Regions from separate parts of the Micromonospora fiedleri genome, predicted to be linked through region 2. Evidence: riboswitches for the same ligand, from Rfam matches in the RefSeq annotation. Region 2 holds a riboswitch; the other holds the start of a gene.
The links. A riboswitch is a leader RNA that binds a small molecule or an ion and turns the genes downstream of it on or off. The one in region 2 is predicted to bind S-adenosylmethionine.
Positions count from the first base shown of each region.

Region 1: linked by a shared signal. The riboswitch ahead of thrC (threonine synthase) and the one ahead of JMF97_RS17225 (ABC transporter substrate-binding protein) in region 2 are both predicted to bind S-adenosylmethionine.

Region 1 covers NZ_JAETXL010000007.1:190,250-194,014, reverse strand. Annotated here, with positions in the region: gene JMF97_RS20685 (DUF4232 domain-containing protein) at 1-523, opposite strand, end outside; gene JMF97_RS20680 (DoxX family protein) at 819-1,268, shown strand; SAM riboswitch class I at 1,450-1,585, shown strand; gene thrC (threonine synthase) at 1,595-2,881, shown strand; gene JMF97_RS20670 (GNAT family N-acetyltransferase) at 3,186-3,765, shown strand, end outside.
Region 2 covers NZ_JAETXL010000006.1:32,465-36,229, reverse strand. Annotated here, with positions in the region: gene JMF97_RS17235 (amino acid ABC transporter ATP-binding protein) at 1-147, opposite strand, end outside; gene JMF97_RS17230 (amino acid ABC transporter permease) at 144-926, opposite strand; gene JMF97_RS17225 (ABC transporter substrate-binding protein) at 962-1,822, opposite strand; SAM riboswitch class IV at 2,106-2,218, opposite strand; gene JMF97_RS17220 (urease subunit gamma) at 2,652-2,954, shown strand; gene JMF97_RS17215 (urease subunit beta) at 2,951-3,280, shown strand; gene JMF97_RS17210 (urease subunit alpha) at 3,277-3,765, shown strand, end outside.

The DNA.
Region 1 (3,765 bases), on a different contig from region 2:
CCGCCGGGGCCACCTCCAGCCGCTGCGCGTTGGTGGCGACCACGGTCGGGTCGTCGACCAGGTTGCGCCAGAGCACCGCCGCGCCCGCGGCTTCTCCGGGCGCCAGCGTCAGGGGCCGGGGCGGGTCGTCGAAGCCCGACGTGATCCCTTTGGCCCCGGCGATCACCCGGACTCTGATCAGGTTGTCGTCGCTGTCCAGCAGCCGCAGCTGCGGATAGCCGTGCAGCCGGTACGGGCGGCTGCCGCAGTTGACCAGTTCCAGGCCCATCGCCCGCAGGCCCATCGCCGCGCTCACCCCGAGGGAGCTGATCCGTACCCCCTCGGCCGGGCAGGGGCCCGGTGCGGCGGTGTCGGCGGTCGGCGGCGTACCTGTCGACGGGGTGGCGACCGGTGGTGGGGCGTCGGTCGCGCCGGCGGTGGTGTCGCCGGCGTCGGGGGTCGGGGCGCACCCGGCGAGCAGGGCCAGCGTCGCGAGCGCCGCGACCGACCGGCGATACGACCGGGTCCGGCGCGTGGTGGCCATTGCTGGAGATGTCCTACGTGTCCCGCACATCGGGACATCGTCACATCGCCCGATACCGCGCGTGGCCCCGACGTCCCGGAATCGTGATCGAGGAGCACACCCGCCCCAGTAAGGGGATTCCCGCCGCGCGAGCCTTCCGCGAACCGGTTGGACGCTGAGTGGCGGGACAGCGCCCGGAAGTTTCAGCCGCTAGCATGGCTTGGGAGCGTTCCCACAGTCAGAGATTGCATCGACAACTATCTATTCATCTCGCATTCTGGATCCCCCCATCGGGATCTACTACGGAGGTATCCGAATGCGTATCGACCGGTTCGGCGGGCCGGCACTGTCCCTGTTCCGCATGGTTGTCGGCCTGCTCTTTCTCTGTCACGGCCTGGCCTCGTTGTTCGGCGTCTTCGGCGGTAACCGGGGCACTGGTGAACCCGTGCCGCTCGGTCAGTGGCCGGGCTGGTGGGCCGCCCTGATCCAGGCGCTCTGCGGTGCGCTGGTGCTGGTCGGCCTCTTCACCCGACCCGCCGCGCTGCTGGCATCGGGCTCGATGGCGTACGCGTACTTCGTGGTCCACCAGCCCGAGGCGCTGCTGCCGCTGCGCAACCACGGCGAGCTGTCCGTGATGTTCTGCTGGTCGTTCCTGCTGATCGCGATCCTCGGCCCGGGAAGCTGGGCGCTGGACAACCTGCTCGGTCAGCGCGGCGGGCGGGAACTCGCCCTCGACGCAGAAGCACGCAGTTCCGTGCCGGCCTGACCCTCCGTGCGAGAGTCGCGATCATGCTCGGACCTGGATCGAGTGGTCATCCGGCGGCGCTGATGCCGCTCGATCCAGGAATGAGCGTGACCTGCGGATCAACCCGCGATCTCGCTCACAAGCTGGGACAGCCAGGCGACGGCCCCGGCGCTACTGCCTAGAATCGGCAGCACAACTGCATACCTCATCCAGAGGGGCTGAGGGATACGGCCCGACGACGCCCCGGCAACCACCTCGCGCGCTCATCGTTGAGCGTCCGGCGGGGCAGGTGCCAATTCCGTCCCCGCCGCAGAGTGCGATGCGGGGAAAGATGAGAGGACTTCGACATGACGTCGACGCTCGCCCCCTCCGGCATCAACACCGCCACCAGCCCGGCCCGCGCTCTGGTCTGTCGCGCCTGTTCGGCCCGCTACCCCCTCGCCGCCCAGCACGCCTGTTACGAGTGTTTCGGCCCGCTGGAGGTCGACTACGACCCGGCCGCCCTCGCCGCCGTCACCCGGGAGCAGATCGAGGCCGGACCGCGCAACATCTGGCGGTACGCCGCCCTGCTGCCCGCCGGTCAGGACCCGGCCACCCGGGTCACCCTGGAACCGGGGTTCACCCCACTTGTCGCCGCCGACCGGCTCGCCGCCGAGTTGGGCATCACCGCCCCGCTGTGGGTCAAGGACGACAGCGCCAACCCCACCCACTCGTTCAAGGACCGCGTGGTGTCGGTGGCGCTGACCGCCGCCCGGGCGCTCGGCTTCTCCCGGTTCGCCTGCGCCTCCACCGGCAACCTGGCCAACTCGGTCGCCGCGCACGCGGCCCGGGTCGGCGTCCCCTCGGTGGTCTTCATCCCCAGCGACCTGGAACAGGGCAAGGTGGTGACCACCGCCGTCTACGGCGGTGACCTGGTCGCCATCGACGGCTCCTACGACGACGTGAACCGGCTCTGCGGTGAACTGGTGGAGACCGACGAGTTCGAGGACACCGCCTTCGTCAACGTCAATGTCCGGCCGTACTACGCGGAGGGTTCCAAGACGCTCGGCTACGAGGTGGCCGAACAACTCGGTTGGCGGATTCCCGCCCAGGTGGTCATCCCGATGGCCTCCGGTGAACTGCTCACCAAGATTGACAAGGCATTCACCGAACTGGTCGAGATCGGGCTGGTCGAGGCGCCCGCGGGCGGTTGGAAGGTGTTCGGCGCGCAGTCGGCCGGCTGCAACCCGATCGCCACCGCCCTGCACGCGGAGAGCGACGTCATCACCCCGGTCAAGCCGACCGGCATCGCCAAGTCGCTCAACATCGGCGACCCGGCCGCCGGTCTGTACGCCCTGGAGGCGGTACGCCGCACCGGCGGCTGGATGGAGTACGCCGACGACGACGAGATCCGCGCCGGAGTGCGGCTGTTGGCGCGTACCACAGGGGTTTTCGCCGAGACGGCCGGTGGCGTGACCGTGGCGGTGCTGCGCAAGCTGGTCGAGTCCGGCCGGTTGGATCCGACCGCCGAGACGGTGGTGTTCAACACCGGCGAAGGGCTCAAGACCCTCGACGCGGTGGCCGGCGAGGTGGGGCCGACCCATCGGATCAAGCCGTCGTTGCGGGCCGCCCGCGATGCCGGCCTGCTCGGCTGAGTTGACCATCGGGCACATGATCAGCGGAAATGCCGTGACCAGCGGTGAATGATCAAGCGGGATCGCTGGTGATCGAAGTGGATTCACGTTTCTTCAGAAATGCGGAAAACACGCCGACGAGGACTTGACGGCAAGAACCGCACAGCGGAAGATGCTCCGTGCGGGAGGGCGTATCGCCGTAGACTTTCAGTCTGTACGACCCAACGCCGGAGGCGTTGTGCGATCGACCCTCCCGACCAGCGTCCGAACGGGCCAGCGAGAAATTCGCTGGCCCGTTCGTCTTTTCCTCGCGCAGGCTGCCGACATGACCCTCACCATCGCGCCCTTCGGTGCCGGCGACGACACCGCCATCGAGCAGGCGTACGAGATCGACACCGCCGCCTGGGCGGTGGACGTGCCCGACCTGCCCAGCTGCCGGCAACGGTTCTTCGGCATGATCCGGCACCCGATGCCCGGCGACGTGGCGGTGCACCTGCTGGCCCACCTCGACGGTGCGCCCGTCGGCTATCTGCTGCTCGACCTGCCGCAGCTGGACAATACCGAGAACGCCGCCGCCGATCTGGTCGTGCATCCGGCGTACCGTCGCCGGGGGGTGGGGCGCGCGCTGCTCGACCGGGGCCTCGACGTGCTGCGCGAGCGGGGACGCGTGCGGGTGAGCACGATGAGCGCCGCGCACCTGCCCGGCCGGCCGGACCGCCCCTCGCCGGCAACCGCCTTCGCGACCACCGTCGGCGCGACCGACGCCCTGGTCGACGTGCGGCGGCGACTCGACACCCGCCACCTCGACCAGGCCCGGCTCGACGCGCTGCTGGCCGAGGCCCGGGCCCGGACGGCCGGGTACGAGCTGCTGTTCTGGCAGGGCGGTACGCCGCAGGAGTACCTCG
Region 2 (3,765 bases):
CAGCAGGGTGGACTTGCCCGACCCGGAGGGGCCGATCACGCAGGCCGTCGCGCCCCGGGCCACGTCCAGATCCACCCCGCGCAGCACCTGGTGACGCCCGAAGGCAAGGTGCACGTCGCGCAGGCTCAGACTGACCGAGTCGCTCATCGTTGGTTCCCTCCGGCGGCGCCGGGCAGCGCCAGGTCGAGGTCGTCGGGGTCGTCGTCGGCCGGGCCGGTGGCCGGTCGGCCGTGCCGCAGTCGCCGGTCGATCCAGTTGACGAAGTGGGTCAGCGGCACCGTCAGCACCAGGTAGAAGAGCCCGGCCAGCAGCAACGCCGACTGGTTGCCGGTGTTGGCGGCGTAGTCCTGCCCGATCCGGAACAGTTCCCGCTGACTGGCCAGCAGGCCGAGGAAGTAGACCAGGCTGGAGTCCTTGATCAGGGCGATCAGCTGGTTCACCCAGGCCGGCAGGATCCGCCGGATGCCCTGCGGAATGATCACCCGGCGCATCGCCTCGCCCCAGGAGAAGCCGAGCGCGCGGGCCGCCTCCAACTGGGTGGCCTCCACCGACTGGATGCCGGAACGGAAGATCTCCCCGATGTACGCCGACGCGATCAGCGACAGCGCCAGGATGCCCAGCGGGTACGGGTTGGGTCCCCACACCTGCATGCCGAGCGGGGCCAGCCCGACCCCGATCAGCAGGATCGTCGCCGCGGCCGGCAGCCCCCGGAACACGTCGGTCCAGACCCGTGCCGGCCACCGCAGCCAGCGGGTCCGCGAGATGCCCGCGACGGCCAGCACGATGCCCAGCGCCGAGCCGAGCAGGGCGGCGGTGACCGCCAGGATCAGCGTGTTCGGCAACCCGACAGTGATCATCTCGGGTAGCGCCTCGCGCATCGACTCCCAGTCGAAGAACGTCTCCCACAGGGTGCGCAACGGATCCACGGGTCAACCTCCGCCCTGCTAGCTGGTCGTACCGGTCAGGAAGCGGCCGAGGGGGCCGCCGACGGGGCGGTCACGGCGCCGCTGCCGGGAGCGAAGTCGGCCGGGATCGCCCGACCCGGGTAGTACTGCGCGTTGAGGCGGGTCCAGGTGCCGTCGGCGATGACCTCGTCGAGGGCCTTGTTCAGCGCCTCGCGCAGCGCGTCGTTGCCCTTGGCGAAGGCGTACGCCGTCGGGGCCGGGCTGAGTTCCTTCGCCGCCACGGTGATCTTGCCGCCGCTGTCGGCGGCGGTCTTCTCACCGATCTCGGCCGGGGAGATCCAGGCGTCCGCGGTGCCCGCCTTGAGCTGGTTGAGCGCGCCGTTGTAGTCGGGCACCCGTACCGGGTCGAGGCCCTTGGTGGTGGCGTAGTCGTCCTGGACGGTGCCCTGCACGACCACCACCCGCTTGCCGGCCAGCTCGTCGAAGCTGCTCAGCGTCGAACCGGCGGGCACGTTGAGGCCGAGGTAGCCGAAGTCGTAGCCGTTGCCGAAGTCGACGGTCTTCTTCCGCGCCTCGGTGATGGTGATCGAGGAGCTGCCGATGTCGAACTTGCGGTTGTTGACCTGGGCGAGCAGGCCGGAGAAGTCGGTGCCGACGAACTCGACCCGCAGCCCCAGCTTGTCGGCGGCGGCGACCAGCAGGTCGTTGTCGAAGCCGGTGAACTTGCCGTCCTTGAGGTACACGTTCGGCGGCGCGTCGGTGAGCGTGCCGGCCCGCAGCACCCCCGGCTGGAGCAGGTTGTACGGGTTGTCGGCCTCGCCGGCCGAGTCCGAGCCGCAGGCGGTCAGCGTGACGGCGGCGAGGACTGCGGCGACGCCGACGGCGGCGGCCCGGGTCAGGGCAGGAACGATTCGCACAGGTGTCTCCTGGATGAACGACGGCGGGCACGGACGTGCCGCACCGACGGTCCGCCGTACGACGGACCGCTGGAATGAACCGATGGAAGAGGGGGAGTTGATCCGGTTACCCGAGGCCCGCAGGCTCGGCGACCGGCAGCGACGCGGTCAGCTACACGCGGCGCTGCAGACCCGCATCATGTCGACGTGCCGACGTTGGGTCAGATCGAGGCAGGCCGTCACGGGTGCGGATCGACTGCGGTACGACATGGGTCTCCCTCAAGGTCGTGATGACCTGGAAACCAGGCCACGCTTGCACCGGTGGTTGCACCGGTGCCTGGTCCTCACCCGGGGCACCCCTGCGCGGACGAGGGTTGCCGGCCAGCAAGCCGGGGCTTCACGCTGGCACTCATGACCTGCGGCCGAGGCTAGCACCAGGTGACCGGTCAGCGTCCACCCGATATGACGGCCCTCACGCCCTGGTCATCCGGGTGCTGCGGCAGGTAGACGCACCGAGAGGTGAAGTCGCGCCGGGTGCAGCGGGGGGTGAGGGCGGCGGCGCTCGGCGGGCGCGCGGGCCAGGGCCGGTCGACGCGAGCAGCCGGGGCCGCGATGTGGGCCGCCCATTGCCACCGCCTGCGTGATCCCTTACGGTCTGGTCAGCGGTGGGCGGTGCGGTCCGCATCCGAGAAGACACCGTCGGTGCCTCGCCAGGTGGGCCGGGAGGGTGGAACTCCCGAGGCTCGCACACGTGGCGGGACCCGGCGGGCGAGCCCCGAACCGTGGGACGGCGCGTCGAGGCGTCGGAGCCGGCGGTCGACGGGGCGCGGACACCCACCGGGAGCCACCCTTGTATCTCACTCCCCATGAGCAGGATCGTCTGCTCGTCCACGTGGCGGCCGACGTCGCCCGGCGCCGCCGCGAACGCGGCCTGCGTCTGAACTATCCCGAAGCCGTAGCGGTGATCACCGCCTTCCTGCTCGAAGGCGCCCGCGACGGGCGCTCCGTGGTCGACCTGATGTCCGCCGGCCGTACCGTGCTGACCCGCGAGGACGTGCAGGACGGCATCCCCGAGTTGCTGGGGGAGGTGCAGGTGGAGGCGACGTTCCCGGACGGCACCAAGTTGGTGACGGTGCACCACCCGATCCCGTGATCCCGGGGGAGATCCTGCTGGCCGCCGACCCGGTGGAGATCAACGCCGGGCGGCCGGTGACCACGCTGCTGGTGGTCAACACCGGCGACCGGCCGGTGCAGGTCGGCTCGCACTACCACTTCGCCGAGGCCAACCCTGCGCTGGACTTCGACCGGGACATCGCCTGGGGGCAGCGGCTGGCCGTACCGGCGGGCACCTCGGTGCGTTTCGAGCCGGGGGTCAGTCGCAATGTCGACCTGGTGCCGTTGGCCGGTGCCCGGATCGTGCCCGGCCTGCGCGGCGGGTGCGGCGGGGCACTGGACACCGGGTCGGAGGCAGCGGCATGAGCATCGTCGAGCGGAACCGCTACGCCGCGCTGTACGGGCCGACCACGGGTGACCGGATCCGGTTGGCCGACACGAACCTGCTCATCGAGGTCGAACACGACCACTGCGTCGGTGGCGACGAGGCGGTCTTCGGCGGCGGCAAGGTGATCCGCGAGTCGATGGGCCAGTCCCGGGCCACCCGGGCCGAGGGCGCTTTGGACACCGTCATCACCGGGGCGGTGGTGCTCGACCACTGGGGGATCGTCAAGGCCGACGTGGGGCTGCGCGACGGACGGATCGTGGCGCTGGGCCGGGCCGGCAACCCGGACACCATGGACGGGGTGCACCCCGACCTGGTGATCGGCCCGGCCACCGAGGTCATCGCCGGCAACGGCCGCATCCTCACCGCCGGGGCGGTCGACACCCACGTGCACTTCATCTGCCCGCAGATCGTCACCGAGGCCCTGGCCGGTGGGGTCACCACCCTGGTCGGCGGCGGCACCGGG